Regions from separate parts of the Bacillus sp. JJ1122 genome, predicted to be linked through region 2. Evidence: riboswitches for the same ligand, from Rfam matches in the RefSeq annotation. Region 2 holds a riboswitch; each other region holds the start of a gene.
The links. A riboswitch is a leader RNA that binds a small molecule or an ion and turns the genes downstream of it on or off. The one in region 2 is predicted to bind S-adenosylmethionine.

Region 1 (3,169 bases), on a different contig from region 2:
GATTGTAACAATTGTTTCTTGATTTTCTGCTCCCCATGAAAACACGATTTTCTTATTTTCTTCGACCTCCAACACATGGACGGAACCTTCTGCATTGTATTCATCATACCTCCAGATTATCGTCTTTCCTGGTTCCATTCTTCCTGTTCCGGATGAAAACCAGAAATTAGCCATCTTTACAGGGTTTACAAATGCTTCATATACCTCATGAGCGGGCTTTGAAATTTTCATTTTTGTAGTAATTTGAGTATCCATAATTATTTTCACTCCTTCTAAATATTTAACATTTTTTTCATTTTACCATTAATATAAGCTTGGAACCTACCATTGCAATAAGATGATCATCGCATGCCTTTTTGAAAACCTATTAAAAGAGTGGCATGGGCAGAGGACTTTATTAAGTCAAAAATTCAGAAGAATAAAAAAAGATTCTGGAACTGTAAATGTGAGACTGTTATAATCGAATTTATATTTTAAAAAATTAGAATTCTCAAAGAACAGCAACATGACGCAAATTCACAGTAAAGGGGAATGTCCATGAATCTCTACGGATCAGAAAAAATTAGAAAAATGACTTCCAGCATCTTTCAGGAGGTGGTAGATCGAAAGCAGGCTGCTGTTTTGAAAGGGAAAGATGTGATCGATCTTAGCATCGGGAGCCCGGATTTCCCGCCACCCTCATTTGTAGTTGATACCCTGGTTGAATATTCGAAGGATCCTGGAAGATACGGGTATACATTGAAAGGGATCAGTGAATTCAATGAGGCAGTTAAGTATTTTTATCAGCAGCGTTATGGTGTTGAACTGGATGATAAAAATGAAGTCCTGCAGCTTATGGGTTCTCAGGATGGACTTGCTCATCTTGCCACAGCGATCATTGATCCAGGTGATTATGTACTTGTGCCGGATCCCGGGTACCCAATCTATGAAGCTAGTGTAACGATTGCTGGCGGGCTCATCCATCCAATGCCACTGCTTGAAGAGAATAAATTTCTCCCTAAACTTAATGAAATTCCAGAAAACGTTTTACATAAGACGAAAATGATGGTTTTAAGCTACCCGGGAAATCCTGTTACTGCGCTTGCTGACCATAGCTTTTTCGAAGAGGTTATCCAGTTTGCCAAGCTGCATAATATCCTGGTTGTGCATGATTTTGCATATTCTGAGCTTATCTATGATGGAAACCCGCAAATCAGTTTCATGTCAGTGCCTGGTGCTAAGGAAGTGGGTGTAGAGTTCAATTCGCTCTCGAAAACGTTTAATATGGCAGGCTGCCGAATTGGCTATGTGGTAGGCAATCCACAAGTCATTGATATCTTGGCTTCTTTTAAATCACATATCGACTATGGGATCTTTTATCCGATCCAGATGGCAGCAGTTGCTGCCTTGACTTCTGATTATTCGTTTCTGCAGGACCAGGTAAGGCAATATGAAGCTCGTAGGGATGCCTTAGTTTCCGGATTAAGAAATAGCGGGTGGCAGGTCGCTAATTCCCCAGCAACGATGTTTGTCTGGGCGAAAATACCTGCCGGATGGAAATCCCGTGATTTTGCTTTCGAATTGATTGAACAGGAAGGAATTGCAGTCGTCCCTGGTGACGCTTTCGGCAAACAAGGCGAGGGCTATGTTCGTATCGCGATGGTACAGCCTCCGGAGAGACTGACAGAAGCAGCAGAGCGTGTGAACCGGTTTATGCTTGAGCACTCCTTATAATATTGTAAAATATTTCGGTATACGAATTGACTTTTATTTAAATTTAGAATATTATCACTTTATTGAACTAAAATTTAATACATATTGTCTTCTTATCAAGAGAGGTGGAGGGAAAGGCCCTGCGAAACCTCGGCAACAGGTTCATTAGAACACTGTGCCAATTCCTGCGAACTTTTTGTTCGAAAGATAAGGAGAGAGTTTTTAACAGCTCTCTTCTTAGTGAAGGGAGCTTTTGTTTTTGAGAGACTTTGTTAAGTCTCTATCTTTTTAAAATAATACCAACTTAACAGGTTGGTAAAGTCGAGATTAAATGAGCATAGGAGAGATTAGGAATGAAGTATGGATTTTGGCTGCCAATTTTTGGCGGATGGTTAAGGAATGTTGAAGACGAAAAGATGCCACCGACTTTTGAATATGCTAAGACGGTGATCAAATCAGCAGAGCAATTGGGTTATTCTACATCATTAATCGCTGAGCTGTACTTAAATGATATTAAAGGACCCGAGCATGATTCACTTGAAGCCTGGACAACAGCTGCCGCACTTGCTTCTGTTACGGAAAAAAAGAAATTATGGCTGCTGTCCGTCCTGGCTTTCACAATCCGGCTATCACTGCAAAGATGGCCGCAAATATAGACCAGATTAGCAACGGACGTTTCACTCTGAATGTCGTTTCTGCCTGGTGGGAAGAAGAAGCACGCCAGTACGGAGGTATTTTCACCGAGCATGATGAGAGATATGAAAGGACCACGGAATTCATCGATGTTTTAAAGGGACTTTGGAGCGGATACAGTTTTTCGTATGAGGGAAAATTTTATCAACTGAAAGATACACAGCTATTTCCAAAACCGGTTCAGCGTCCCAATCCGATTTTAGTACGCGGGCGGAGAAAGCGAGAAGGGAAAACAGACGATTGTTGAGAAATGCGATGCTTATGTGATGCATGGAGGTACGGTTGAGGAAATTCAGCGGAAAATTACCGATATGAAAATTCGCAGAGCTGCTACGGGGAATGCAGAACTGTCAGAGTTCGGAATGGCGGCCTATGTCATTTGCCGGGATACCGAGGAAGAAGCGCTGGGTGAATTGGAGCGAATCACATATGTGAAGGAATCGAGCGCCTACGCAGGATTTAAGGATTTCACGAGCAAATCTCAGCTCGAACAACAGATCCAGCTTCAGGATTATTCCGTTTCCAATCGTGGTTTGCGACCAAACTTGGTGGGCACACCAGAGCAGATTGCAGAACGAATTTTACAGTATGAAGAGGCTGGACTAGGATTGCTTCTTCTCCAATTCTCACCTCAGTTAGAGGAAATGGAGCGTTTCGCGAAAGATGTCATGCCCCTCGTCGAAGAGAAAAGAGAACGATTGACAGTTTGATAAAATCTAGATTTATTGTATCTGTCTGAATGTAAAAGCATTTCGTTTTTGAGTTGAGCTCTCTTTTTTAGAAA
Region 2 (3,169 bases):
ACGACGCGCTTCTCGAATGAGACGATGATAAATGTTTCTGAGTTTGTCCCATCTTCCTTTGGATCAGCCTTGAAGGTAGGCGCAGAAATGACAGTAAATCCCGCTTCATGGCTAAGCAGCTCCTCTGCATCCGGGCGAATGAATAATTGATGGGCAAATAAGTTGTGCCACGCATACTCATTAATGACCTGTATAGGAAGGCGGTATTTTTTGTCTGCGCCAGCGAAGCCTTTAAAAACAAAGACTTCTTCTTTTTCTTTCAGGAAATTCAAAACTTTATTATAAAGTTTCGTAAAGGATTCCTCAGAAATTGGCTGGTTGACAGAGCCCCAGTCAATCTTATCCTTAACAGATTCCTCTTCTACAATAAATTTATCCTTAGGGGAGCGGCCAGTATACTTTCCAGTAGTGGCTCTAACTGCACCTGTTGAGGTCAACAGACCTTCATTGCGATTCAAGACTTTTTCAACCAGTTGCGGAACAGATAGCTGTACCTGTATATTGCTTCCTTTTAATAAAGCTGAAAGTTCATTGGAAATTCCTACAACATTCATCCGAGAATACCTTCCTTTTTAAAAGATTGATATATTGAAAGTGTTTACATCTCGCTATTAGTATAGCACATTGCTCTAATTAATCTATACTAATGCTCGAAAAAATTCCCTCTTTTACAAAAATGTACATATATATAGAAGAAGGCCGGAGCAAGAGCCAAATAAAACTCCACACCAAGATTTTAACACACCACCGCACTGGGGGTCAGACCCCCAGGGGATTAACGCATTAACGTGTTGGGGGTCTGACCCCCGGTACTTTAAAGTGGGAAAGTTACTACATGAATCGACATTTTCTGAAGAAAAGGATTGACATGTAATTATAGGTTCGTTATGATTTTGATTTGAACGGATACTCTCTTATCCCGAGCTGGTGGAGGGACAGGCCCAATGAAACCCAGCAACCTGCAAACGAGAAATAACAGACTTGTAAAGGTATGTTTTTTTCGGGCAAAGGTGCTAACCTGACGCAAGGGGAATGCCCTTGAACGATAAGAGCGAAAGGCGCGGATTAAAGCTAAAACCTTTCCTCATGATTTCATGATTTGGAGAGGTTTTTTATATTGTTTTTTTCTGTCTTCTGTCTGCTGATCTTTTAATAATAGCAGTCGATCTGCCTTCTTTGGTGTCATTGCTCCCATGGGTAGGATTAGGAAAAGTTAACTCAGCATGAGGTTTAAACAAATTTTTCTAATAAAAACTCAGCGTTTATTTCATACTACATAGGGAATGAGTACCGTATCACACCGAGGTCTGTATTGGGACAGTCTCGATCAATTTTTTATAAATGAGGGAGGAAATCAGATGTCAACAAAACGTCGTTTGTTCACTTCTGAGTCAGTAACAGAAGGCCATCCGGATAAAATTTGTGATCAGATCTCTGACGCAATTTTGGATGCGATCCTTGCTAAGGACGCTAATGCTCGTGTTGCTGCTGAAACATCAGTTACTACTGGCCTTGTACTAGTTGCAGGGGAAATCACAACATCTACATACGTAGATATTCCAAAAATCGTTCGTGAAACGGTTAAGGAAATCGGTTATACACGCGCGAAGTACGGTTTTGACTCTGAAACTTGCGCAGTATTGACTTCTATTGATGAGCAGTCTGCTGATATCGCAATGGGTGTTGACCAGGCTCTTGAAGCTCGCGAAGGACACATGTCTGACGAGGAAATCGAAGCAATCGGTGCAGGAGACCAGGGCTTAATGTTCGGTTTTGCTTGCAATGAAACAAAAGAGCTTATGCCTCTTCCAATTTCATTGGCTCACAAGCTATCACGCCGCCTGACTTTAGTGCGTAAGGAAGAAATCCTTCCATACCTTCGTCCAGATGGAAAAACTCAAGTAACAGTTGAATACGATGAAAACGATAAGCCTGTCCGCATCGATACAATCGTTATTTCAACTCAGCATCACCCAGAAGTTTCCCTGGAGCAAATACAGCGCAATCTTAAAGAACATGTCATCAATCCTGTTGTACCGGCAGAATTGATCGATGAAAATACTAAATACTTCATCAACCCTACTGGCCGTTTCGTAATCGGCGGACCACAAGGTGATGCTGGTTTGACTGGCCGTAAAATCATCGTTGATACTTACGGCGGATATGCTCGCCACGGCGGCGGTGCATTCTCTGGTAAGGATCCTACAAAAGTTGACCGTTCAGCTGCATACGCTGCACGTTACGTTGCGAAAAACATCGTAGCTGCAGGCCTTGCTGAAAAAGTTGAAGTTCAGCTTGCATACGCGATTGGTGTTGCTCGTCCAGTATCTATCTCTATTGATACTTTCGGAACAGGCAAAGTAAGCGAAGATGTATTAATCGATGTTGTTAACAACAACTTTGACCTTCGTCCAGCTGGCATCATCAACATGCTTGACCTTCGCAAGCCAATCTACAAGCAGACAGCAGCTTACGGACACTTCGGCCGTACGGATGTTGATCTTCCTTGGGAGCGCACTGACAAGGCAGAAGCATTACGCACACAAGCACAAGCTTAAAAAAAATAGGAAAGGGAGTTGCATAAATATATGTAACTCCCTTTCCTATTTTCCGTCTTATTAAGAGGGAATTGAAAAGACAGACAGGACCAAAATACCCGCTAGAATGGAGATTCTGGTTTGTATCTAGACCAAAAGGTGTAAAATAAAGTATTCCCTTAATTTTCCCTGAGATTTTACTGCAAATTTTTTGTGTTTAATGGTAGTATTAGATGGTATGTTTTTAGAACGAATGAACAATAAATTTTTTCTGAAATGGAGAAGGTGAAGTACATAATGTGTGGCTTTATCGGTTGTGTACATGAAAAGGCACAAGAATTCAGCAGCGAACAAAAGCAGCTGTTTAAAAATATGAATGATATCATTACCCACCGTGGACCGGACGATGATGGGTATTATTATGATGAGCATATCCAATTTGGCTTCCGCCGTCTGAGCATTATTGACATTGAGGCGGGACACCAGCCATTAACTTATGAAAATGAAAGATATTGGATCATTTTCAATGGCGAGATTTACAACTATCTTGAGCTTCGCGAGGAATTAATTGAAGAGGGGCTTAAGTTTGAGACTCACTCTGATACTGAAGTCATCATTGCTCTCTACAGCCA
Region 3 (3,169 bases), on a different contig from region 2:
TCATCCAAAATTAAAAAGGTACAGTTGCTGGAAATTGCCCTGGCAATCAGCACGATCTGCTTTTCTGCAAGAGTCAGCTCGCCGGCCAGTTTTTTCACAGGAATATGAAGATTCATGCCGGATAGGATTTCTTCCGCCTGTTTATAAAGAAGCTTCCACTTGATCCAATGCTTATTTTCCATGCTCTGTACAGTCTGGTTCAGCATAATGTTTTCAGCCACGGTCAGCGAAGGGATGATTGCCGTATCAACCTCCTGGTACACAGTTTGGATTCCATGCAGTTGAGCATCGCCGGGCACACGGATATCTAATTTCACTCCATCAAATAAAATCTCGCCTGAATAATGATCATAAGCTCCGGATAGTACTTTCATCAAAGTGGATTTACCGGCTCCGTTTGCGCCGATTAAAGCATGGATTTCCCCTGTTTCTGCGGTAAAGTCCACATGATCTAGAGCCCGCACACCTGGAAAATCAATTGTAATGCTTTTCATCTCAAGTTTCTTCGCAGTCATCCGGATTCATCCTCCCCTATTAATCTGTAAAGCAGACACTCTAAAAATGAGAGTGTCTGCTGGAGATGGTTATATTGTATAAATTTTTTCACTTTCTCTTCGTTCATTTCCAGTTTGCCAATAAAATAATATGCTTGTTTATAAGTATGAACTGATGGACGTGCAGTCAATTTTCATTAAAACTTACTATACTTTTGCAAAAACAGCTTATTTTTTGTAGTGTTCCTTTAATTTCTTCATCCAATCTTCTTCGAAGGCATCTGATTGTCCCCAGCCTGTGATGATATCTGCAAGATTGACCATGTTGACCGCCTCTTTTGACTCCTGCAGTTTTTCCTGTGAGATCAGGGCTGCTTCAAGGTCATAAGTCGGAGGTGTCTCTTCCCCAGCCAGCTTTTTCGCCAGGATTCTCATATTTACTGCGCCAATTAATTTAGGATCTACTGCTGCAGTATATTTCCATGAACTTTCTTCTCCCTGGATTTCCTGAAGGTCAGCGTTGGAAACGTCGATTCCATAGATTTTGATTTCATCCCGGCCAGCTTCCTTGATCGCACGGGCAGCACCAATCGCGAATGCATCCCAAGTTGCAAAAATCGCGTCGATTTCACCTTTAGGGTGTTTATTCAGCATCGCCGCTACTGCGTTTTGAGTTTGGACACTTGTATTGGCAGCTGCCACTCCGAATCTCTCAACCTCTTTAATTCCAGGATTAGCCTTCAATGTTTCCTGATAAACTTTATTTCTTCTCACCATTGGCGGGAAACCATCCACCCAAAGGTATACAATATTGGCTTCACCATTTTGTTCTTTTACAAGCTGATCAAGAGCAAGTTTTGCAAGTGCTTCATCATCCTGGGAAGTAAGAGTGACTCCTTTAACCTTGCTAATGTCAGCATTCGAGTCAAATGTAACAACACTCTTCCCCTTTTCAACAAGCTTTTTGATATCATCCACTGTCGCTGCGTCATCTCCGTGTGAAATGAGGAAGCCATCATAATCCTGCTGTAGCGCCTGGTTGACTGCATCATGGAATTTTGCCGTGTCGCCATTTGCAGTGAATACGTCGACCTTGAAGCCAAGGGCTTCTCCCTCCGCTTTAGCCCCTGCTAAATACTGAGCCGTATGATCATCGCCGCCAATCTTGCGGATGACCTTGATTTTCACTTCTTCACCTTTGGCAAAGCGATCAGGAACGCCTTCAACAGGTCCGCTTGCCGTCTTTGTTTCCCCGCCGCCGCAGCCTGTCAGCAAAAGTGCTGCCGCAACCGCTGTTAAAAATACCTTTTTCAAACCATTTCTTTTCATGTCTTTTCCCCCTTTATGAATGATTTGCATTTTTCCAACCATATAAAAAAACCTCCCTAGAAAAGAGAGGTTTCATCAACGTAAAAGAACAGACGGATTCTTCCTCTCTTATCTTTCAAAACATAAAATGTTTTGCAGGATTTAGCACCAATTCCATATGGAACGGTTGCCGGGCGTCACAGGGCCAGTCCCTCTGCCACTCTTGATAAGAGAATTTCTTTATTAAGTTAACGGAGCAAATCAATAAACTTACTTTAATCTCCTATACTCATATTGTCAATATTATTTCGAAAATTTAATTTTATTCGTTTAACCTCTCTGACTGGATAAAAAAAAGAAAGATCCCCAAACAGGAATCTTCCTTTTACCAGTTACTCTCTTCTGCCAGCTGCCGTCATCCATTCATATTGACGCAGTTTTACTTCATACAGCGTTAATGGATCGCGGTACAACTCAGGGTTCACTCTCATTTTTTCAAGCTCATTTTTGCCATATTCAATTTCTGTACGTGCCTCTTCAACAGCTTGCTCAAGAGCAATGAACGGCTGTTTAAAGAATAAATTCACATCGCGTTCAATCGACTTTTCGAAAATCTCGAATTGCTGAAGAAACTTGTTTGCAATCGAAACGGCGATTTCATAGTAATCTTCGGTTTCAAGATAAGTTTTATAACGGTTGTACAGCATCGTATTATTTTGCGGCAGCACTCCAAGAAGCTTACCGGCACTCTTTAAAAAGAACTGCTGAGGAGTCGATCTGTGCATGATATTGACCTTTTCATAATGGAAACCATTAGTCATCCGGTCAGCATCACGCCGCCAGTCATCAAGCACTCTAAAATCACATTCGAGCTTTATCCGTTCATCTCCATACATCGCATTGAAACCTTCAGCCATTTCGTTCAGATACGACTGGCTATGGTCGAATTCGTCTTTTGAAAATTGTACCCAGCCTTCTAGAGCTTCATGGAACTTAGGGAGCACCGTGTTATCCAGATAATCCTGGATTCGTATATTCATTTCTTTATCAATTTCATCATGAAGCCTTCCAAAATCACTCTCTTCCGTCACTAAATCCGTACAGCCGCGAAGCAGTTCTGGAATTTTCTCGATGATTTCAGCACGAGTGTCGTCCTTAATTTTTCGGAACGATTTTTGGATTGAGCGTGATTTTTCCTCTTCAATATCTCCCAGCTGATTGATGGCTCCATTAAGTTTACCGACCATTTCTTCGTTCCAGCTGATAGATTCCATATGGTTATTTTCGATTTCGATACGCTTATCAAGCAAATAAGTAATCGCCCTTCTGACAAAGAATTGCAATTTCGACGTACGCTCTTCTTCGAA

Region 1: another riboswitch for S-adenosylmethionine. It lies ahead of V7201_RS19380 (LLM class flavin-dependent oxidoreductase); the one in region 2 lies ahead of metK (methionine adenosyltransferase).
Region 3: another riboswitch for S-adenosylmethionine. It lies ahead of V7201_RS12775 (sugar ABC transporter substrate-binding protein); the one in region 2 lies ahead of metK (methionine adenosyltransferase).

Annotation. Positions count from the first base shown of each region.
Region 1 is NZ_JBALQL010000036.1:7,299-10,467, forward strand. It holds gene V7201_RS19370 (SRPBCC family protein) at 1-255, opposite strand, end outside; gene V7201_RS19375 (LL-diaminopimelate aminotransferase) at 538-1,713, shown strand; SAM riboswitch class I at 1,803-1,906, shown strand; partial or broken gene V7201_RS19380 (LLM class flavin-dependent oxidoreductase) at 2,046-3,095, shown strand.
Region 2 is NZ_JBALQL010000014.1:343,494-346,662, reverse strand. It holds gene pckA (phosphoenolpyruvate carboxykinase (ATP)) at 1-554, opposite strand, end outside; SAM riboswitch class I at 912-1,052, shown strand; gene metK (methionine adenosyltransferase) at 1,359-2,558, shown strand; gene asnB (asparagine synthase (glutamine-hydrolyzing)) at 2,835-3,169, shown strand, end outside.
Region 3 is NZ_JBALQL010000022.1:26,841-30,009, reverse strand. It holds gene V7201_RS12780 (sugar ABC transporter ATP-binding protein) at 1-515, opposite strand, end outside; gene V7201_RS12775 (sugar ABC transporter substrate-binding protein) at 723-1,823, opposite strand; SAM riboswitch class I at 1,929-2,035, opposite strand; gene V7201_RS12770 (dynamin family protein) at 2,195-3,169, opposite strand, start outside.